One region of the Ensifer sp. SSB1 genome, then DNA from elsewhere that is predicted to be linked to it. Evidence: predicted binding sites of a transcription regulator. Region 1 holds the regulator's gene; each other region holds the start of a gene.
The links. The regulator PhoB, encoded in region 1, activates phosphate uptake and scavenging genes when phosphate is short. The targets are predictions, from matches to a motif close to TGTCATNNANCTGTCAT.
Positions count from the first base shown of each region.

Region 2: I8N66_RS19075 (UDP-2,3-diacylglucosamine diphosphatase) is a predicted target of PhoB. The motif match lies at 2,294-2,310, and genes of this name have one in related genera.
Region 3: phnC (phosphonate ABC transporter ATP-binding protein) is a predicted target of PhoB. The motif match lies at 1,808-1,824, and genes of this name have one in related genera.
Region 4: I8N66_RS10175 (NAD-glutamate dehydrogenase) is a predicted target of PhoB. The motif match lies at 4,003-4,019, and genes of this name have one in related genera.

Region 1 covers NZ_JAEPRP010000005.1:19,182-24,658, forward strand. Annotated here, with positions in the region: gene pstC (phosphate ABC transporter permease subunit PstC) at 1-353, shown strand, start outside; gene pstA (phosphate ABC transporter permease PstA) at 350-1,672, shown strand; gene pstB (phosphate ABC transporter ATP-binding protein PstB) at 1,686-2,501, shown strand; gene phoU (phosphate signaling complex protein PhoU) at 2,552-3,265, shown strand; gene phoB (phosphate regulon transcriptional regulator PhoB) at 3,518-4,201, shown strand; gene I8N66_RS02015 (GcrA family cell cycle regulator) at 4,271-4,792, opposite strand; gene I8N66_RS02020 (aspartate aminotransferase family protein) at 5,213-5,477, shown strand, end outside.
Region 2 covers NZ_JAEPRP010000075.1:14,176-19,652, reverse strand. Annotated here, with positions in the region: gene dgcA (N-acetyl-D-Glu racemase DgcA) at 1-132, shown strand, start outside; gene I8N66_RS19080 (MFS transporter) at 84-1,304, opposite strand; gene I8N66_RS19075 (UDP-2,3-diacylglucosamine diphosphatase) at 1,403-2,242, opposite strand; gene I8N66_RS19070 (NADP-dependent malic enzyme) at 2,415-4,727, shown strand; gene I8N66_RS19065 (LuxR family transcriptional regulator) at 5,010-5,477, shown strand, end outside.
Region 3 covers NZ_JAEPRP010000034.1:30,150-35,626, forward strand. Annotated here, with positions in the region: gene phnD (phosphonate ABC transporter substrate-binding protein) at 1-816, opposite strand, end outside; gene phnC (phosphonate ABC transporter ATP-binding protein) at 902-1,744, opposite strand; gene I8N66_RS11200 (YciI family protein) at 1,998-2,381, opposite strand; gene I8N66_RS11205 (glycosyltransferase) at 2,471-3,631, opposite strand; gene I8N66_RS11210 (oligosaccharide flippase family protein) at 3,945-5,447, shown strand.
Region 4 covers NZ_JAEPRP010000030.1:246-5,722, reverse strand. Annotated here, with positions in the region: gene I8N66_RS10175 (NAD-glutamate dehydrogenase) at 1-3,777, opposite strand, end outside; gene pdxY (pyridoxal kinase PdxY) at 4,063-4,944, shown strand; partial or broken gene I8N66_RS10165 (carbonic anhydrase) at 5,074-5,477, shown strand, end outside.

The sequences.
Region 1 (5,477 bases):
ACGGCTCGCTCGGCCTTGGCGCCACCCGTTCGGAAACGGTCAAGAAGGTCATCCTTCCAGCCGCCCTCCCGGGCATTGTCGGCGCGCTGCTTCTGACCGCCTCGCGCGCCGTCGGCGAAACGATGATCGTGGTGCTGGCGGCCGGTGTGGCGGCCCGCATGCAGATCAATCCGTTTGAACCGATGACGACGGTGACCGTGAAGATCGTCAACCAGCTGACAGGCGACCTCGAGTTCACCTCGCCGCAGACGCTGGTGGCCTTCGCGCTGGGCATCACGCTCTTCGTCATCACGCTCGGCCTCAACATTTACGCGCTCTACATCGTGCGCAAATACCGGGAACAGTACGAATGACCGACATCGCTTCCCCGACCGTCCGGATCTCCGCCCGTCCCGCCTCGGCAAAGCGCGATATCGGCATCAAGCGTCGCTATGCCGCCGAACGCCGGTTCCGTGCCTACGGCATCGCCGCAATCAGCACCGGCCTCTTTTTCCTGGCGCTGCTGCTGTGGACCGTCATTTCCAACGGCTACACCGCGTTCCAGCAGACGACGATCACGCTGCCGATCGAGTTCACGGAAAAGGTCATCGACCCCAACGGCGAACGCACGACCGACAGCAAGGTTCTGATGACTGCCAACTATCCGCTGCTGGTGCGCGACGCGCTCGTCAAGCAGCTCGGCATCGACGCGACCAAGCGTCCGCTCGTCAAGCAGGCGACCGACATGGTCTCTGCGAGCTCCCGTACGCTGCTGCGCGATATGGTCGTGGCTGATCCATCCATCATCGGCAAGACCGTTCCGGTCACGCTCCTGGCTGAAGCCAATATCGACTCCGCCAACAAGGGTCAGATCGACCTCAAGGTCGACGAGAGCAAGCGCAAGGTCAAGGACCAGCAGGTCACCTGGATGAACGAGCTTGCAAGCGCCGGCATCCTGAAGAAGAGCTTCAACACCGGCATCTTCACCTTCGGCGCCTCCAGCCGTCCTGAAGCGGCAGGCGTCGGCGTTGCTGCCCTCGGCTCGTTCTACATGATGCTGATCGTGCTCGTGCTGTCGCTGCCGATCGGCGTCGCCGCCTCGATCTATCTCGAAGAGTTCGCGCCGAAGAACCGGCTTACCGACCTGATCGAGGTTAACATCAACAACCTCGCGGCAGTTCCGTCGATCGTCTACGGTCTGCTGGGCCTCGCCGTCTTCATCAACTTTGCCGGCATGCCGCGCTCGGCAGCTGTCGTCGGCGGTTTCGTGCTGACGCTGATGACCCTGCCGACGATCATCATCGCCACCCGCGCGGCCTTGAAGGCGGTTCCCCCGTCGATCCGCTCGGCGGCACTCGGCCTCGGTGCCTCGAAGATGCAGACCATCTTCCACCACGTGCTGCCGCTGGCAATGCCGGGCATTCTGACCGGCACCATCATCGGTCTCGCCCATGCGCTTGGCGAAACCGCGCCGCTGCTCCTGATCGGCATGGTCGCCTTCGTGGTCGATTTCCCCGGTTCGCCGATGGAACCGTCGACCGCGCTGCCGGTGCAGATCTACATGTGGGCCAACGAGGCGGAACGCGCCTTCGTCGAGCGCACCTCTGGCGCGATCATCATCCTTCTCATCTTCCTCGTCGTCATGAACCTTGGCGCCATTCTGTTGCGACGTCGCTTTGAGCGCCGTTGGTAGTGAGGTAATTACTATGAACATCATGTCAGAAGCAGCCGTCGAGAAGGCCTTGGATCAGAAAATGAACACTGTGCCCTACAAGATGATCGGCAAGGATGTGTCGGTCTATTACGGCGAGAAGCGCGCGCTTTTCGACGTCAACCTCAACATCCGGGAAAACACGGTGACGGCGCTGATCGGCCCGTCCGGTTGCGGCAAGTCGACCTTCCTGCGCACGCTGAACCGCATGAACGACACCATCGAGAACTGCCGCGTCACCGGCAGGATCACGCTCGATGAGGACGACATCTACGATCCGACCATCGACGTCGTTGAACTGCGCGCTCGCGTCGGCATGGTCTTCCAGAAGCCGAACCCGTTCCCGAAGTCGATCTACGACAACGTGGCCTACGGTCCGCGTATCCATGGACTTGCCCGCACCAAGGCGGATTTCGACGAGATCGTCGAGACTAGCCTGCAGAAGGCCGGTCTGTGGAACGAGGTCAAGGACCGCCTGCAGGAGCCCGGCACCGGGCTTTCCGGTGGTCAGCAGCAGCGCCTCTGCATCGCCCGTGCCGTCGCCGTCAGCCCCGAAGTCATCCTGATGGACGAGCCCTGCTCGGCGCTTGACCCGATCGCGACCGCCAAGGTCGAAGAACTCATTCACGAACTGCGCACGAACTTCACGATCGTCATCGTGACCCACTCGATGCAGCAGGCCGCCCGCGTTTCGCAGCGCACCGCCATGTTCCACCTCGGCAATCTCGTCGAGGAGAACGACACCGACAAGATGTTCACCAATCCGGATGACCAGCGCACCCAGGATTACATCATGGGCCGCTTCGGCTGAGGCCGCATAAGGCTGCAACAGTAACTGGAAAGCGCCTGTAAGGATCGACGATCATGTCCATGCATATCATGTCCGCCTATGACGAAGAACTGAAGTACCTGACGCGCCGCATCTCGGAGATGGGCGGTCTCGCAGAGCAGATGGTCGCCGAATCCGTTCGCGCCCTGGTCAATTCCGACCTGGCTCTCGCGCAGAAGGTGATCTCGGACGACACCGTCCTCGACGATGCCGAGCGCCAGATCGGCGAGAAGGCGATCGTCACGATCGCCAAGCGCCAGCCGGTCGCCGCCGACCTTCGCGAGATCATGGGGTCGATCCGCATCGCCTCCGATCTGGAGCGTGTCGGCGACCTCGGCAAGAACACCGCCAAGCGCGTGATCGCGGTTGCCGGTTCCGGCATCCCGCGCAAGCTCGCCCGCGGTCTCGAGCACCTCGCCGAGCTCGCGCTGGTGCAGCTCAAGGAAGTGCTCGACGTGTATGCCTCGCGCTCGCCGGAAAAGGCCAACAGCATCCGTGAGCGCGACGAGGAGATCGATGCGATCTACACCTCGCTGTTCCGCGAATTGCTGACCTACATGATGGAAGATCCGCGCAACATCACGCCCTGCACACATCTTCTGTTCTGCGCCAAGAACATCGAGCGTATCGGTGACCACGCGACCAACATCGCCGAGACGATCTACTACATGGCTACGGGTGCCCAGCCGGAAGGCGAGCGTCCGAAGGATGACAACACGTCGACGTTGGGCTCGGTCAACGACTAGGTTAGAGCGGGATGCGAGGGGAGTTACATATACACTTCCCCATCCCTTCTAGCGCCGAACGCGCGTTCGCAATGCATGCCCCATGAATATCATCCGGTCGCGGCTTCGGTCGCGGCCCCGAATTCCTGTATCTGAAGCACGCGGCTTTCGCACCGCCTTTGAAAACGGCGGTTGTGCTCCAGATTTAGAGTGTCTGAGCGCCGGTCGGTCCACTGGACCCGCACGGCGCTCACGGTAAGGAGTGGTTACCTGATGTTGCCAAAAATCGCCGTGGTCGAGGACGAAGAGGCGCTGAGCGTCCTGCTGCGTTACAATCTGGAAGCGGAAGGCTTCGACGTCGATACGATCCTCAGGGGTGACGAGGCAGAGATCCGGCTTCAGGAACGTCTGCCCGATCTCCTCATCCTCGACTGGATGCTGCCTGGCGTCTCCGGCATCGAGCTGTGCCGTCGGCTGCGCCAACGCCCGGAAACGGAGCGACTGCCGATCATCATGCTGACGGCGCGCGGCGAAGAGAGCGAGCGCGTTCGTGGTCTGGCGACCGGGGCAGACGACTATGTGGTCAAGCCGTTCTCGACGCCGGAGCTGATGGCTCGCGTCAAGGCGATGCTGCGCCGGGCGAAGCCTGAAGTGCTCTCGACGTTGCTGCGCTGCGGCGATATCGAGCTCGACCGGGAAACCCATCGCGTTCATCGCCGTAGCCGCGAAGTTCGCCTGGGGCCGACGGAGTTCCGCCTGCTGGAGTTCCTGATGTCCTCTCCGGGCCGCGTCTTCTCGCGCTCGCAGCTCCTGGACGGCGTCTGGGGCCATGACATCTATGTCGATGAGCGTACCGTCGACGTCCATGTCGGCCGCCTGCGCAAGGCGTTGAACTTCTCGACCATGCCCGACGTCATTCGCACGGTCCGCGGCGCCGGATACTCGCTCGAAAGCTGAGAATGGCAAATTGAAGCCAATAAAAAAGGGGCCGATCGGCCCCTTTTCCTTTTGTTCCCGCGCGGCGCCTTAGCGCATCCGTCGACGCTCGGCCGAGGGCTGGTAAGCAAGCCGTGCATGGAAGCTGCAATAGGGCGACGACTCCGGCGAGTCATTGCCGCAGAAGTGAAACTCTTCCTTCAGCGGGTCGCCGATCGGCCACTTGCAGGTGCGCTCGGTGAGCTGGGTCAGCTCGAGGCGGCGCGACATCGGCACGACCACGTCGGTGCTGATGCTGAAATCCTGCTCGGCCACGAGATCGACTTCGATCTCTTCCTTGAGAACCGTGGCGCCGGACGGACGGGCAACGGTGCGGGTCGCAACGCGCGCGGCGTAGTTCGGTGCGCGCGGGGCCGAGGTCGGCCGCTTCGGACGGGCCGCAGCGGTGGTGCTGCCGCCAGCCTTGGCGCGTCCCGGGAGGCTCAGGCGATGAACCTTGCCGATGACAGCGTTACGGCTGACACCGCCGAGCTGTGCCGCGATCTGGCTAGCGCTCAGGCCCTCGGACCAAAGCTTCTTCAGTTTCTCCACCCGCTCGTCAGTCCAGTTCATCTCTGCACTCTCCGTTCTCAGCGTTGGGGATGGCAGAATCCCTCACCGCACCCCGGCTGAACCCCGAGGTTGCAAACGCGATAACTCTTTTGGTGACTAGGTCCGCCGCATGCGTCTAGTAATTGAATGTTAACGTACTGACCGTCGGACTCCGTGGCAAGAGTCCGGGGAATCGAGCCGAATCGAATTCGTAGTTTTCCCCAACTTGCTCGATCAGCGTTGCATTTTTGCAAGCCCTTCCGACTGATTTTTTCGCCGCAGGGAAACGGGCCTTGTCATCGCGCTGCAAGGCTTGGTTTTGTTGACATTGCAGTGCGAAATGGGAATAGTGCCTGCGCCGCCGCAAGGCGGCATTTTTGGTTTTTATCGGGCCGCACGAAGCCGCGGGATCGATGTCGACTGGAGTAAGGAGAGCCTCGCATGACTGCAACCACGCCGCTTTATGACACCTACATGCGCGCGCCGTTGCGTTTCGAGCGAGGAGAGGGCGTCTGGCTGATTGCCGAAGATGGCTCGCGCTACCTCGACTTCGCTGCCGGCGTTGCCGTGAACTCGCTTGGTCATGCGCATCCGCACCTCGTCGAGGCACTGAAGGCGCAGGCCGAGAAGGTCTGGCACCTTTCCAACCTGTACGAGGTTCCTGGCCAGGAAAGCCTTGGGCGTCGCCTGGCGGCCGTCACCTTTG
Region 2 (5,477 bases), on a different contig from region 1:
GCAATCCTTGTCGCCCAGGGCGCCGATTTCGTCGACCTCGACGGGCCGCTGTTGCTCGCCGAAGATCGCACGCCGGGCCTACGCTACGAGGCGTCGCTGGTCTTCCCGCCGGAACCGCGTCTCTGGGGCTGAAGGTACCAGGCGGCGACCGCGAAGCAGCAGCCGGCAAAGGCAACGACCGACATCGAGTAGAAGCCCTTTACACCGTACCAGGCATAGAAATAGCCGGACAGGAACGTGAAGATCGCGGTGAAGATGCCGGTATAGAAGAAATAGAGCCCCTGGGCGGACGCCTCCTGCGACTCCACCACCCGCTCCACCAGCTTGTGCTGCATGCCCGTGTGCATGATCGCATAGGTGAAGGCATGGAAGCACTGGAGGATGAAGTAGCCGCTGAAGCCGAGATCCATCGGGAAGATGATCCAGCGCACCACGGCGAGAAAGCAGCCGGACAGGATCATCACCCAGACGCTGAAACGACGGCTGATCGCCTTGGCGAAGATGAACATCGTCACCTCAGCCGCCACGCCCGCACTCCAGAGCAGGCCGATTTCGGTACCGCTATAGCCGATGTGCTGCCAATAGATCGCCGAGAAAGCGAAGAGCATCGCATGGCTGGCGTTCACCAGCGTCACACCGATCAACAGCAGTTGCAGGTCGAGCTGTCGCAGCGACTTCGGCGGCGGCTCGGTGAGCGCGGTGATCGGTGACGGCCGGCGGGGCTTGCCGACCCGGGGTGCCCCATACGCCATGGCGATGGTCAGCCCGAACCCGATCGCCATGGCCGGTAGCACCATGTCGCTGCCGAAGATACCGACCATCCAGCCGCCGATCATCGTCGCTCCGATGAACGCAACCGAGCCCCAGAGCCGCATATGGGCATAATCGAAACCCCAGCGGCGCACGCCCGATAGCGCAATCGCCTCGACGATCGGCACATAGGGCGAATAGACGGCCGATTGCAGTGTGTAGATGACCAGCACCGGCCAGAAGTCGCGGAAGTAGAAGAGCACCAGGGCGGTCGCCAGCGACAGGCACCCGGACCAGATCAGCACGATCGCACGCTCGCCGAGACGGTCGGCAATGACGCCCGCGATCGGCGCGGTGATGACGCGCACGAACATCGGCAGCGCCAGCACGACGCCGATCTCGAAGTCGGTCATCGAGAGCGTGCTGAGCCACATCGGAAAATACGGCATCGCGAAGCCGTTGACGATTAGCGGCGCGCAGAAGAGCAAGGCGATGCGAAGCGCGAAATGGCGCGGCGGAGGGCCCACATATGCGGGCGCTGAGGAGGGAATCATCGGCTGACCTGGATGGCTGTACGTGATCTCTAGCACAGCCCGGGCATGGCTCGCCATAACCTAGTTTTCGCGACAGGACCGGCCTGCCGCCTCTGGGGTCAGGCGGCGCGCTGGGTCAGCAATTGCGCAAGCAGCTTGTCGGCTTCGCCCGACGCTTCGCCCTCGAGGGCACCGCCGCGCATCTGGTGCCAGGTGATGAGCTCCATCGTGCCATCGTGGTGCTCGGCAATCGCGGTACAGCTTTCCACCCAATCGCCGGTGTTGATGTAGCGGATATCGCCGATGTTCTCGATGACGGCATGGTGGATGTGTCCGCAGATCACGCCCTGCGCGTCGTAGCGACGAGCCTCGTCGGCAACCACCTTCTGGAACTCGCCGATGAAGTTCACCGCATGCTTCACCTGGAGCTTGGCCCAGGAGGAGAACGACCAATAGGGCATGCCGAGACGCCGGCGGATGGCGGCCAGGCCGATATTGATGGCGATCGCCGTGTCATAGGCCCAGTCGCCGAGATAGGCCAGCACACGGGCATTGCGCACCACCACATCGAACTCGTCGCCGTGCAGGATGAGATACTTGCGGCCGTCGGCGCCGGCGTGGAGATAGCGCTGCGCCACCTCGATGCCGCCGAAGTGCACGCCGGGAAAATCGCGCAGGAACTCGTCGTGATTGCCGGGGATATAGACGATGCGCGTACCCTTGCGCGCCTTGCGCAGCAATTTCTGGACGACGTCGTTGCAGTTCTGCGGCCAGTACCAGCTGCGCTTCAGTCGCCACCCGTCGACGATATCGCCGACAAGCACGATCGTTTCGGCTTCGTGGTACCGCAGGAAATCAAGCAGGTAGTCCGTCTTGGCGGCCTTGGAGCCGAGATGGACGTCGGAGATGAACAACGTCCTGAGCTTTCGTACGGAGTTGTCTTGCTGCGCCGCCGTCATGCCAGCCTCGTCTCTAGTTACGCTTCCTGCCTCCGTGAAAACCAGACTCGTGTTTCAGGAAGATGACATGAGCGCCTTGCTGCCTGTCGGGCTCCCGAAATCAGCACGGCAAACTGTACCTCGCTCCGAATTCATGCCAAAAGGCACGACCACGAATGAGGAATGTGAGAGCATGAACACGGGCGACAAAACGAAATCCCAAACAGGTCCGGCCAGCGGCGACATCGACCAGCAGGCCCTATTCTTCCACCGTTACCCTCGCCCGGGAAAGCTCGAAATCCAGCCCACCAAGCCGCTCGGCAACCAGCGTGACCTGGCGCTTGCCTATTCGCCAGGCGTTGCCGCGCCTTGCATCGCCATCCGCGACAACCCGGAGACGGCTGCGGATTTCACCGCCCGTGCCAACCTGGTTGCCGTGATCTCCAACGGCACAGCCGTGCTCGGCCTCGGCAATATCGGCCCGCTGGCCTCCAAGCCGGTCATGGAAGGCAAGGCGGTTCTGTTCAAGAAGTTCGCCGGCATCGACGTCTTCGACATCGAGATCGACGCCTCGAGCATCGACCGCATGGTCGACGTGATCTCGGCACTGGAGCCGACTTTCGGCGGCATCAACCTCGAGGACATCAAGGCGCCCGAGTGCTTCGAAGTCGAGCGGCGCCTGCGCGAGAAGATGCAGATCCCGGTCTTCCATGACGACCAGCACGGAACCGCCATCATCGTCGCCGCCGCCATCCTCAACGGTCTGGAACTCGCCGGCAAGGACATCGCCAAGGCAAAGATCGTCACCTCCGGCGCTGGTGCGGCAGCACTTGCCTGTCTCAACCTGCTCGTGACGCTCGGCGCCAAGCGCGAGAACATCTGGGTCCACGACCTCGAAGGCCTCGTCTACAAGGGGCGCGAAGTGTTGATGGACGAGTGGAAGTCCATCTATGCGCAGGACAGCAGCAACCGCGTTCTCGCCGACAGCATCGGCGGCGCAGACGTCTTCCTCGGCCTGTCCGCCGCAGGCGTGCTGAAGCCGGAACTGCTGGTGCAGATGGCCGAAAAGCCGCTGATCATGGCGCTTGCCAACCCGACGCCGGAGATCATGCCGGAAGCCGCCCGTGCCGCCCGCCCGGACGCGATGATCTGCACCGGCCGCTCGGACTTTCCGAACCAGGTCAACAACGTTCTCTGCTTTCCGCACATCTTCCGCGGAGCGCTCGACTGCGGCGCAAGCACGATCAACGAAGAAATGAAGATGGCGGCGGTCCGCGCCATTGCCGGCCTCGCCCGCGAGGAGCCGTCCGACGTTGCCGCCCGCGCCTATTCCGGCGAGACCCCGGTCTTCGGCCCGGACTACCTCATCCCCTCGCCCTTCGACCAACGCCTCATCCTGCGCATCGCGCCGGCCGTCGCCAAGGCAGCTGAGGAAAGCGGTGTCGCCACCCGTCCGATCCAGGACTATGACGCCTATCTCGACAAGCTGAACCGCTTCGTCTTCCGTTCGGGCTTCATCATGAAGCCGGTGTTCGCGGCTGCCAAGAACGCCCAGAAGAACCGGGTGATCTTTGCCGAAGGCGAAGACGAGCGCGTGCTGCGCGCCGCCCAGGTGCTGCTCGAAGAGGGTACTGCCCGCCCGATCCTGATCGGCCGTCCGCAGATCATCGAGACCCGCCTGCGCCGCTACGGCCTGCGCATCCGTCCCGATGTCGATTTCGAAGTGGTCAACCCCGAAGGCGACCCGCGCTACCGCGACTATGTCGAGGACTACTTCGCCCTTGTCGGCCGTCTCGGCGTCATCCCGGAAGCCGCCCGCACCATCGTGCGCACCAACACGACGGTCATCGGCGCACTTGCCGTCAAGCGCGGCGAAGCCGATGCGCTGATCTGCGGCGTCGAAGGCCGCTATTCCAGGCACATGCGCGACGTTTCGCAGATCATCGGCAAGCGTGAAGGCGTGCTCGACTTCTCGGCCCTCAGCCTGCTGATCTCCCAGCGCGGCGCCACCTTCTTCACCGACACCTATGTGAGCTACTGCCCGAGCGCCGAGGAGATCGCGCAGACGACGGTCATGGCCGCACAGGAAATCCGCCGCTTCGGCATCACGCCGCGTGCGGCCCTCGTCTCGCACTCGAACTTCGGTTCGCGCGATTCGGAAAGCGCCACCAAGATGCGCAAGGCGCTTCAGCTGGTGCTCGAACTGGCGCCCGATCTCGAAGTCGACGGCGAAATGCACGGCGATGCTGCGATCTCGGAAGCGCTGCGCCATCGCGTCATGCCGGACAGCAGCCTGTCGGGCGAAGCCAACCTCCTAGTCTTCCCCAATCTCGATGCCGCCAACATCACGCTCGGCGTCGTCAAAACCATGACCGACAGCCTGCATGTCGGCCCGATTCTTCTCGGTTCGGCGCTTCCCGCCCACATCCTGTCGCCTTCGGTCACGTCGCGCGGTGTCGTCAACATGGCGGCTCTCGCGGTCGTCGAAGCCAGCCATCCGGGCTGAAATGATACCGCGGAGATCGCCTTCGATCTTCGCGGAGTTCGGGCGCCGCACCGGCGCCCCCAATGCCATATCCAGGCGCCGCGCAATCGTTGAGCGCGGCGCTCTATCGCCCGAGAATCACAGCGGAATCACCCTCTACCGCAGGCTCGCGCAAACCGACCGCGGCGGTCGGCAATCGAAAATTGCAAAATTGGCATTACACACCAAACAGGTAAGTTTGCGCTGGACAAAAGGTGAACCCCTAACCATGCTGGAGCCTCGGACGAGATTCGGTGTTGTGGCATGACTGAGCAGCAGGCTGTCCTCGACATGCTGGAAATCCTGGAATGCGGCGGCTGTGTCGAGCCCGCTCATTTCTTTACGTTGATGCGCCGCACGTTCCGCATCGCCCATCTCCTGTACCTGGAAGCCGAGCCCTACGCGGACGAACTCAAGATCTGCCGCCTGCATCACACCTTCGGTGCCTATGCCGCAGAAATCTACCGGTCGCGCGGCCTTCACCGAATCGACCCTATCTTGAAACTCGCACTTGGCGGCGTTCGCCCGGTGGAGTGGACGATGGCGCGACATCGCTTTGCGGACTGCGAGCCGCTTTTCCAGGCGGCACAGGAGATCGGTCTTTCCACCGAGGGCGTCGCCCTGCCGCTACCATCACCGGCCGGCCGGATGGCGATGCTGGCGATCAACGTCAACATGCCGGCCGACGAGTGGACGGTCTATCGGCGCCATCACCTGCGCGATTTCCAGCTC
Region 3 (5,477 bases), on a different contig from region 1:
GATGGCCGAGAAGCACGCGGCGTCGGTCTTCGGCAGGTCGAGCATGAACTGCTTGAACTTCGCCTTCATGTCGTCGTTCATCGAGGTGCGCACGACGACCGGGCCATTCGGGATCAGCGGCGACTTCCAGAGTTCGACCAGGTCGTTCATGTCGAGGATGCCCTTGTCGACCATCTTCTTCAGGTTGCCCGAGGTGTAGCCGTCCTTGAATTCGCCGACGCCCGAGCCGAAGGTCGTGCCGGCATCGAAGGTGCCCTTGACGACTTCGAGAACCAGGTTTTCGTGACCGCCGCCGAAGCCGGTCTCACCGAAGAATTCCTTGACCGGCGCGCCGATTGCTTCCGGCAGGGTAACGAGCGGGACGAGGTAGCCAGAGGTCGAGTCCGGATCGGCGAAGCCGAGCTTCTTGCCCTTCAGGTCTTCGAGCTTGGTGATGCCGGAATCCTTGCGGGCAACCATGATCGAGTGGTAGCCGGTCGAGCCGTCGGTCTGAACGGTCGTCAGGATCGGCTCGACGGCGTCAGCCTTGGCCAGATAGATCTTGGCGTAGCCGGAAGCGCCGAGTTCGGCGTAGTCGAGCGTGCCGCCGAGCAGGCCCTGGATAACGCCGTCATAGTCGGCAGCCGGGAACAGCGAGACCTTCTCGACGCCGATCGCAGCCGGCAGCTTGTCGACGAGGCACTGGAAGTTGCGCAGGCGGTCGGCTTCGTTTTCGCCGCCGAGGATGCCGATGCGGAAATCCTTGAGGTCTTCAGCCTGTGCGTGGCCGACGAGGGCGAGGAGAGCGACGGCGCTCAGAAGAGCTTTTTTCAGCATAAGGTTCTCCCGTGTGTCCGGCTCGGCCGGATCTATTGGGTTTCAAAGAGGTGCCCTTGACGCGGGCTTTCGATCCTGGCGGGCGTCAGATGCCGGCCAGTGCCAGCGGCTTGAGGCCGGCCGATGCCGTTTCTTCCTGCGGCTCAGCCGCCGGAATGTTGATGCTGGTGGAGGTCATCGATTCCTCGATGCCCGTATCGGCGCCGTAGATCTCAGCAACGGCTGCCGCCGTCAGATCCTTGGGCTGACCGTCGAAGACGACGCGGCCGTGCGCCATGCCGATGATGCGTTCGCAATAATTGCGCGCGGTATCGAGCGTATGAAGGTTGGTGATGACTGTGATGCCGTCGCGCTCGTTGATGTCACGCAGCGCATCCATGACGATCTTGGCGTTCAGCGGGTCAAGCGAGGCGATCGGCTCGTCGGCGAGCAGAACCTTCGGCTGCTGCATCAGGGCGCGGGCGATCGCGACGCGCTGTTGCTGGCCGCCGGAAAGCGTGCCGGCCGGCTGCAGGGCCGTCTGCTCGATCCCGAGGCGTTCCAGCGCGCCGATCGCCATGATGCGTTCTTCGCGGGTGAACATGTTGAGGATGCTTAAGACCGTCGAACGGTGGTTGAGGCGGCCGAGCAGCACATTGGTGAGCACGTCGAGGCGCGGCACCAGGTTGAACTGCTGGAAGATCATGGCGCAGTCGCGCTGCCAGTTGCGAAGCGCTGCGCCGCGAAGCGACGAGACCTCGGTGCCGTCATAGACGATCGAGCCCGAAGACAGGTCGACGAGGCGATTGATCATGCGCAGCAGCGTCGACTTGCCGGCGCCCGAGCGGCCGATTACGCCGACCATCTGGCCTTGGGGAATGTCGAAGGTAACCGAACTCACGGCTGTCCTCTTGCCGAACTGGCGGGTTACACTCTTCAACTGAAACATTTCTAGCAGGTCCTCTTTCGGGGAGACCGGTCATCGGTATGACACCTGCCATAGCGGCGCTTCATGAAAGCGAAATGTCAGTTTGTTGTAAGTTCTGTTACAGTTCACGCCCACGCGGGCTGGGTTAATCAAATGTGAACGTCGCAGCCCGGGCGCAGGCGCGATTGGTCACCTTCCGCGTGATTGCGTGCTGATCCGAATGGGATCGGGGCGGTAGCCAGGGCGCTCCCGGGGCGCTACCGCCGCGTGATTCCTAGCCCTCGGTGCCAGGCTCCAAGGTTGCCCCCGGAACATAGAGGGCGATCGGCCGGATCTCGTAGATCGCGGTAGGATTGCTGCGCCGCAGCTCGCGTGCAGCCGCTATGGCTGCGTCGATCGTCGGAAAGTCCACGACGTAGAGGCCCAGCAGTTGCTCTTTGGTCTCGGCGAAAGGTCCGTCGGTGACGATGCCTTCGCCCTGGCCCCTGAGCGTCACCGCACCTTCGGCAGGCCCGAGCCGCGCGGCCGGTCCGAAGGCTTTCTGCTGAACGAAGCGCTCATGAACCTCGAGAAGGTCGGACATCAGGGCCGCGTCCTCTTCCGCGCTCCAGGATTCGACCACGCCTGCCGTGTGGTAAGCCAAGATTGCATAATACATGAACCGTCCTCCCGGACGTATTCCTGTCAGGTTTCGCTGGCGGCTTCAATCGGCGCGCGAGGTTCGTGGCCACAACTCTCGCTTGGAAATCAGCCCCAGGACGCGGCGGCCCAACGACAGGCCTGGGCGGCGATGCGCGAACTGCGCTTGAGCTGACCCTGCGCCGCGGCTTGGCGCGCTCTCCAGACAAGGCCGCGGGCGAGCGAACGGGCGAGTTCGCGCCCCGGCGGAAAACTGCCGCTGAGCGAGCGCAGTCCTTCGTCGATCAGGGCATTCCCGAAGACCTCGTCGCAGTCGTATTTCGATCCAGTCGCGCGCCGGAGGATGCGCTTTTCATAGGGCGTCAGCGGACTCCGGCTTTGCTCAAGAGCGCGACCGAAGTCGGAGATGGCGATGTCCCAGCGCTTCTTGCGGGCCATGATCGCACCCCGCTGCAGGAGCGCGCTGCGCTCTTCATCGCCACTCTCGATGCGCCGCGACGGCAGATAGTCGGTGAGCGGCAAGGTCTGGTGCAAACGATCGAAGATCAGCGCATCATTGCTGATCCAGTTTTGATCGCGTCGCTGCGCCTGGAAACGGCTCGCCGCCGGTCCCCGGTCGCCGTCGTGCAGGCGCTGGTGAAAGATGACATTGGCGGTCGAAGCCGCCTTGCCGAGGAGAGAAAGCCTGATCAGCATGTCGTAGTCCACGGATCGCGGCAGTGCTTCATCGAATGCCCCGGCAGCGTCATAGAGGCTGCGGCGGACGAGCATGCCAGGCTGGTGGACGAAGAAATCCTCAAGCGTGGCGATCAGGAATTCGTTCGTCGGACAGTCGTTCCAGTAGCCCGTGTCCAGGAACTTGGCGGCGCCATCCTTTTCGTGCTGGAAACGCACATAGCGCCCGTAGGCGATGCCGGCCGATGGATCGGCCTCGAAGACCTGCATGAGATCACCGAGCGCCGTGGGGCAAACAACGTCGTCGTCATCGACGATCCAGACGAACTGCCCCCTGCTTTTCTGCAGCCCGGCGTTCAATGCACGCGCCTTGCCGGCATTGGCCTGTTCTATCACCTCGATCCGGTTTCCGTATCGGGCAAGCACGTCAGCCGTTTCGTCGGTCGAGCCATCGACGACGACGATAATCTCGTCATCGCGTCCAATCTGCGGCAACAATGCATCGAGCGAAGCTGGTAGATATTGGGCCCGATTGTAGGTGGGAACAATGATGGAGATGCGGGCGCCGTTGCGAGATACGTCCGATAACTTCATGCCTTGTGCTCCTCCTCAATGGCAGCCTCCCCTCTTGGCGCCTTCCCAGTTCCCCAAGCTTCTTTCGGGGCGATCGATGCACCTTCAACGTGTGAAGCGTTGATAAAATGGCGGGCCGCCCTCAATTTCGACAACAAGCCAAAATCTATCGTGAGATAGAATGCAGGCTCGTTTCGATCGCTGAAAGTCTTTGTCCTTAAATCGACCGCGTTTTGAGGACAAAGACCTGCGGCAAAGCAGCTATATCGACCGCAACGCGTCTCATGACGTGCGGTGTTGTGGTTCGTGAGCTGAATGACGGAAGGCATTTCTATTGAGCCGTGCAGTAAAACTGACCGGGCAAGCCATCTGGGCTTCATTGGGCCAATTGGCGCAGGCGTTGCTTGCAACCATCAGCACCATCATCCTGGCGAGAATCCTCGGCGCCGAAACCTATGGTGTCTTTGCTCTGGGGCTGCTGATCGTCGGCTTCGCCGAGATCTTCGTCGGGGGACACGCGGCCGACATCGTCGTGCAGAAACCGGACGCCACGACCGGACATCGCAATGCGGCCTTCGCGGCTCTGGTTGTCATCTCCGTTCTCTCGGCAATCGTCATCGGTGTCAGCAGTGGGGTGGCCTCAGCCTTCTTCGAGGCGCCGCAGCTCAAGGCGCCGCTGCTTGCGATGCTCGTCCTGCCAATCCTCACGGGGCTGGCAAGCGTCCCCAACCAGATCCTCGTGCGGCGCCTGCAGTTCAACGAGCTTGCCCGCATCGGGGCGGTATCGGGTGTGCTGGCGGTCGCGGTCGGCGTTGTGCTGGCGATATCGGGCGCCGGTATCTGGAGCCTCGTCATCATGGAGATCGTGCGGCGCTCGGTGAACCTGATCATGCTGATTCCCGCAGCGCGCTGGTCGCCCGGTTTCGGCTTTGTCCGCCAGGAAGTCATCGATGTGCTGCGCTTTGCATCCCGCAGGGTCGAGAACAACGGACTGACCTACATCTCCCAGAACGCCCTGCCGCGACTATTCATCGGCCAGTGGCTCGGGACGGAAGCGCTCGGCCTTTTTGCGGTTGCCCGCCGGCTGCTCGACCAGTTGCACAATATTCTGAGTGGCCCCGTTGCCGCGGTCGCCTTTCCGGCAGCATCGCAATTGCAGCATGACCGCGAGCGGCTCGCCAAGCTGATCGATACGTCGGTCCGGCTGACCACCTGGGTGTTCTGGCCAGTCGTTCTCGGCGTTGCGATGATCGCACCGATCCTCGTGCCGCTGGCCTTCGGCGAGGGGTGGGCCGAAGCTGTCCCGGTACTGCAGGTACTCGCTCTTGGAACCTTGCGGGCGCCGGTCTCGAGCTTCAACACGGCCGTGCTGGTGGCCTTCGGGCGCATGGGGTCGGTCTCCTTTATTTCGGTGCTGTCGATCGTGCTGGGTGTCGCCTTCCTTTTCGTCGGCGTCCAATACGGCCTCGTCGGCGTCGCAGCCGCGCTGTCGCTGAGGCAATGGGCACTTTGGCCGGTGGGCGCCATGCAGGTCTATCGCGTGTCCGCCCTCCATCCCCTGGGGCAGCTGCGCACGCTCTTCGTCGCCGCGATGCCATCGCTGATCATGGCGGGCGCCGTCTGGACTGCCGGGCGGATGATCGATGGCCTTGCGCCCGTCCTGATGCTCTGCCTGCAGGTTGCGATCGGTGTCGTTGTGTATGGAGTGGCCTGGGCGGCCTTCAATCCGCGCGAGACTGTGCTTGTGTTCAAGGCGGCCTTTGACGTCATCCGCGGGGATTGGGCTTCGGCGAAATCGCGGATTCCACTCATTCTCGGAACGATGTCTGCTCCATAAACAGGGGCGCGCGTCCAAAGCAGACCAGTG
Region 4 (5,477 bases), on a different contig from region 1:
GGTCAATGGCTTGCCTGCCTGGTAGCGCTCGGTCATCGCCTGGTCGGTCGGCAGCGTCTCGACCTTGCGGTTGAGATGGCCGTCGGCCTCCAGCCGCGTCATGAGACGGCCGAGCGTCGTGCGGTTGCCGAGCCCTTGCATTGCGGTCAGCGAGATCGCCAGCGACTGCTCGTAGTTGTTGCGCAGCACCAGGTGACCCACCTCCTCGGTCATCGAGGCGAGCAGCGTGTTGCGCTTCGGACGGGTCAGGCGACCATCGCGCATGGCCGAGGCAAGCGCGATCTTGATGTTGACCTCGACGTCCGACGAGTTCACGCCGGCCGAGTTGTCGATGGCATCCGAGTTGCAGCGGCCGCCATTGAGGCCGAAGCCAATACGGCCCTTCTGGGTGACGCCAAGGTTGGCGCCTTCGCCGATGACGCGGGCGCGGACCTCTTCGGCCGCCACGCGAATGGCGTCGTTGGCGCGATCGCCGACTTCAGCATCCGTTTCGTTGCTGCCGCGCACATAGGTGCCGATACCGCCGAACCAGAGCAGATCGACCTGGCTCTTCAGGATCGCGTTCATGATCTCGAAGGGCGTTGCCTTCTGCTTGTCGAGGCCGATGGCTGCCATCGCCTGCGGCGTCAGCGTCACCGATTTCTCCGCACGCGAAATGATCATCGCGCCTTCCGAAAGCGTCTTGCGGTCATAGTCCTGCCAGCTCGAACGCGGCAGGGCGAACATGCGCTTGCGCTCAGCAAAGGAGCCATCGATATCCGGATTCGGATCGATGAAGATATCGCGGTGATCGAAGGCCGCGATCAGGCGGATCTTTTCAGACAAAAGCATGCCGTTGCCGAAGACGTCGCCCGACATGTCGCCGACGCCGGCAACCGTGAAGGGCGTCGTCTGGATGTCGGTGTCCATCTCGCGGAAGTGCCGCTTGACGGTTTCCCAGGCGCCGCGAGCGGTGATGCCCATCTTCTTGTGGTCGTAACCTGCCGAACCACCCGATGCGAAGGCGTCGTCGAGCCAGAAGCCCGCTTCCTGCGCCAGGCCGTTGGCCGTGTCGGAGAAGGTCGCGGTGCCCTTGTCGGCGGCAACGACGAAGTAGGGGTCGTCGCCGTCATGGCGCTGCGTATCGGCCGGCGGCACGACGTCCTGGCCGACGATGTTGTCGGTGACCGACAGAAGCGTGCGGATGAAGGTCTTGTAGGCTTCGGTACCAGCCTTGAAGATTTCGTCGCGGGTGCCGCCGACCGGAAGCAGCTTCGGATAGAAGCCGCCCTTGGCGCCGACGGGCACGATAACGGCGTTCTTGACCTGCTGCGCCTTCACCAGGCCGAGCACTTCCGTGCGGTAGTCCTGGGCGCGGTCCGACCAGCGAAGGCCGCCACGGGCGACTTTGCCGAAGCGCAGGTGCACGCCCTCGACCTCGGTGCCGTAGACGAAGATTTCGCGGAACGGGTGCGGTTCCGGCAAACCGTCGAGCTGCTTCGGGTCCAGCTTGAAGGCAAGGACCGCGCGCGGCTTGCCGTCGACGTCATGCTGGAAGTAGTTGGTCCGAAGCGTTGCTTCGATCGCGTTGACGTAGCGGCGCAGAATCCGGTCTTCGTCGAGGCTCGGAACCGCCGAGAGCGCGTCTTCGATCGCGGACAGCAGCGCGTTGCACTTCTTGGCGCGCGGCTTGTCCTCGAGCTTCGGATCCATGCGGGTCACGAACAGCTTGAAGATGTCGGCGGCAATTGCCGGATACTTGTTCAGGGTGTCGGCGATATAGCCCTGTGAGTAGGTGATGCCGGCCTGGCGCAGATAACGGGCATAGGCGCGCAGCACTGTCACTTCGCGGGCGTTGAGGCCCGCAAGCAGGATCAGCCGATTGAAGTTGTCGTCCTCGATCGAGCCGTTCCAGGCGGCCAGGAAGGCTTCTTCCAGGGCCGGGCCGGTCTTGTCGAGGTTCAGCGCGTGTCCGTCGCGGTGGATTAGCTCCATGTCGTGCAGCACGACCTTGCGCTGTTCTTCGCCGTGGGCGTTGACGCCGATGTCATAGGTCTGCTCGCTGATCACCCGGAAGCCGAGGTTTTCGAGCAGCGGCACGCGGCGCGACAGCGATACCGGTTCGCCGGCGTGGAAGATCTTCAGCTCGGCCGTATCGGCACGCATGACCGCGCGGGGATAGTTGTAGAACGAGATCCGGATCGGATCCGGGCCCTTGCACGCCGCGATATCGGCCAGATCAGCATAGGCCTCCGCCGGCGTGAAGAACGACTGGTAGGCATTGTCGACATCAAGCTCGATGCCGTCCTTGCGGGCGAGCAGGTCGAACCGGTCGATCCAGCGGGTGACGATGCCGCGCACCGCTTCTTCGAGCTTGGCCTGCGGAATGCGCGGCGTCTTGCCGGCGGAGCGGCCGATGATGAAGTGGACACGGGCGAGGCCCCCTTCCGGGAAGGCCGGATAGTAGGCGGAGACGCGGCCGTCATAGACCGTCTTCAGGTAGTCGCCGATCTTTTCGCGGACATCCGAATCGTACTGTTCGCGCGGCACAAAGACGATGACCGAGACGAAACGGTCGAAATGGTCGATCCGCGGCAGGACGCGGATGCGCGGCCGGTCGCCGAGTTCGTTGATCTGCTCGCAGAAGGCGGCAAGCAGGCCGACATCGATCTGGAACAGGTCGTCGCGCGGATAGGATTCCAGCGTGTTGGCGAGCATCTTGCCGGAGTGGCTCTGCGGGTCGTAGCCAAAATGATCGACGATCTTCTCGATCTTGTGGCGCAACAGCGGAATTTCTGCTGCCTGGCGCGTATAGGCGGTCGAGGTGAACAGGCCGACGATGCGCAGTTCCCCGGTGACATTGCCGTCGGCGTCGAACCGCTTGATACCGATATAGTCCATATAGGCGCGCCGATGCACGACGGACTTCACGTTGGCCTTGGTAACGATCAGGAAATCCGGGCCGTCCAGGAAGGCGAGGATTTCAGGTGTGGTCAGCACCGCGTCCTTGCCCTGGCGCAAGACGCGCACGTCGGGGTTGGAAAGGATGCCGAGGCCCCTGCCCTTGCCGCGTTCGACGGCTGCCTTCTCGCCCTTGCCCGAATAGGTGTATTCGCGCATGCCGAGGAAGGTGAAGTTGTTGTCTCGCAGCCAGCGAAGGAAGGCGAGCGCCTCGTCGCGGTCGCTCTTCTTGCGCGACGCGTTGTAGGCTTCGAGCTCCTGCATGGCCTGGTCAAGCAACGTCGTCATCGCCGGCCAGTCGTGCACGGTCTGATGGACCTGCTCCAGCACGTCGCGGATACGGTTGCTGAGTTGTTCGGCCTCGACCGGGGCCAGCTTCGTCAGGTGGATCTGGATGTGGCTGACGCGGTGCGACGGATCGCTTTCCTCTTCCGGATCGAAGAGCTTTGCCGGTTTGCCCGGTTCCTTGACCAGAATGGGGTGGATCGCGAGGTGAATGTCGCGGTGCGTGCTGGTGATTTCCCCCATGATCGAATCATAGAGGAAGGGCATGTTGTGCTCGGTGATCGCGATGATCGAGACCTCGGTGCCGCCAGGTGCGACGCCTTCGACGCTTTCGACCGAAACCTGTGGCTTGCCACCGTCCCAGCGGGTGAGTTCCCGATGCGCGTGGGCTGCAATCAGCGCCAGCATGTCCGCCGAATAAAGATCGAGGTCGTCGTTGCTGGCCCCACCGAAGAGGATCTCCGGCGCCAGCCCGTCGACGCCCAGTTTGATGGCGGCCGCCTTTGCTGCGTCGATGTGTCTGTCCCGCTTCGGATTGTATTTCACGCCCATGAAGTCTCTCCCATTCATGATAGGCCAAACCCTATCAGAACCATGGCTAATGGCGACCGCTTTTTACGCCGATTTCGGCAAAATCGAGCCAAAAATTGGAGAATTTCACGTGAAAACAGCTTAAATCCATTTAAATCGAAGGCAAATTCGCGAAAATTGCTCGAAAATCGATGAAAAAGCACGAAAACGCTAGCGGCTTCGACTGGACCTATCTGCCATCGCCTGTTGACAGGGCAGTGACAGTCGGGTGATCAGAGTTTCTAGACCGAAGGATTGGACTCGTCGATGCCCGAAATGCCCTCCCTGCCCGGTGCCGTCATCGTCATCTCGAGCCATGTCGTGCGTGGCAAGGTCGGCAACCGGGCCGCGGTCTTCGCGCTGGAGACACTGGGGCACCCGGTCTGGGCCTTGCCGACAGTCATTCTCCCCTGGCATCCCGGGCACGGACGCTCGACCCGCGTCACCATCTCGGACGCGGATTTCCAGTCGGTGATCGACGATCTCATTGCTGCGCCCTGGGTCGACGAGGTGCGCGCCGTGCTTTCCGGCTACCTCGGCTCGGCCGGACAGGCTGAAGGCGTTTCCCGGCTGGTGACGGCGCTGAGGGAGCGCAATCCCAAGCTGATCTATGCATGCGATCCTGTTATTGGCGATGCCGGCGGGCTCTATGTTCCGGAGGCGACCGCGACGGCCATTCGCGACCAGTTGCTGCCGCTTGCCAATCTGGCGACGCCGAACCGCTTCGAGCTGGCCTGGCTTGCGGGCGCGACGCTGGAAACGAATACGGCGATCCTCGATGCCGCGCTCGGCCTCGGCCCGGCCCGCGTGCTGGTGACATCGGCGGTGCCGATGATGAGCGGCGGTACAGGCAATCTCTTCCTTTCGGGCAATCACGCGCTGCTCGCCGAACATCGGCTCGTCGAGAACCCGCCAAACGGTACTGGAGACTTGCTGACCGCCGTCTTCCTGGCGCGACTTCTCGAAGGATTGTCGGAGGAGCGTGCATTGCAAATGGCGACCGCGAGCGTATTTGAAATCATCGCCCGCAGCGTCAAGCGCGGGGCGGATGAACTGACGATCGAGCAGGATGCGTCCAGCCTTTCGACGCCGATGGCGATGGTGCAGATGCGCCGGCTGGTGCATCCCAATCAGATACGGCGAAAATAGAAGAAGCTGTTCATCGACGATGCCTGGAAGACATTGTGGATTGAACTTTGGATCATGATGACTTTCATGACTCGGAGCTGGACGCGGGCGAAAGCCGGCACCCAGCCCGAAGCAGCAGCGGAGCAACCGATGGACAAGCAGCAGCAGCGTTTTCCGGATCACCTTCTGAACGGCTACCACAACTTCATGAACGGCCGTTTCAGCGAACAGCAGAAGCGCTACAAGGCGCTGGCGGAAACCGGCCAGAAACCGAGGACGATGGTCGTCGCCTGTTGCGATTCGCGCGCCGCGCCGGAAACTATCTTCGATAGCGGGCCGGGCGAACTCTTCGTCGTGCGCAACGTCGCCAATCTCATGCCACCCTACGAGCCCGACGGTCACTACCATTCGACTTCGGCGGCGCTCGAGTTCGCCGTGCAGTCTCTGCGTGTCAGCGATATCGTCGTGATGGGCCATGGCCGCTGCGGCGGTATCAAGGCGGCGCTCGATCCGGATGCCGAGCCGTTGTCGCCGGGTGACTTCATCGGTCGCTG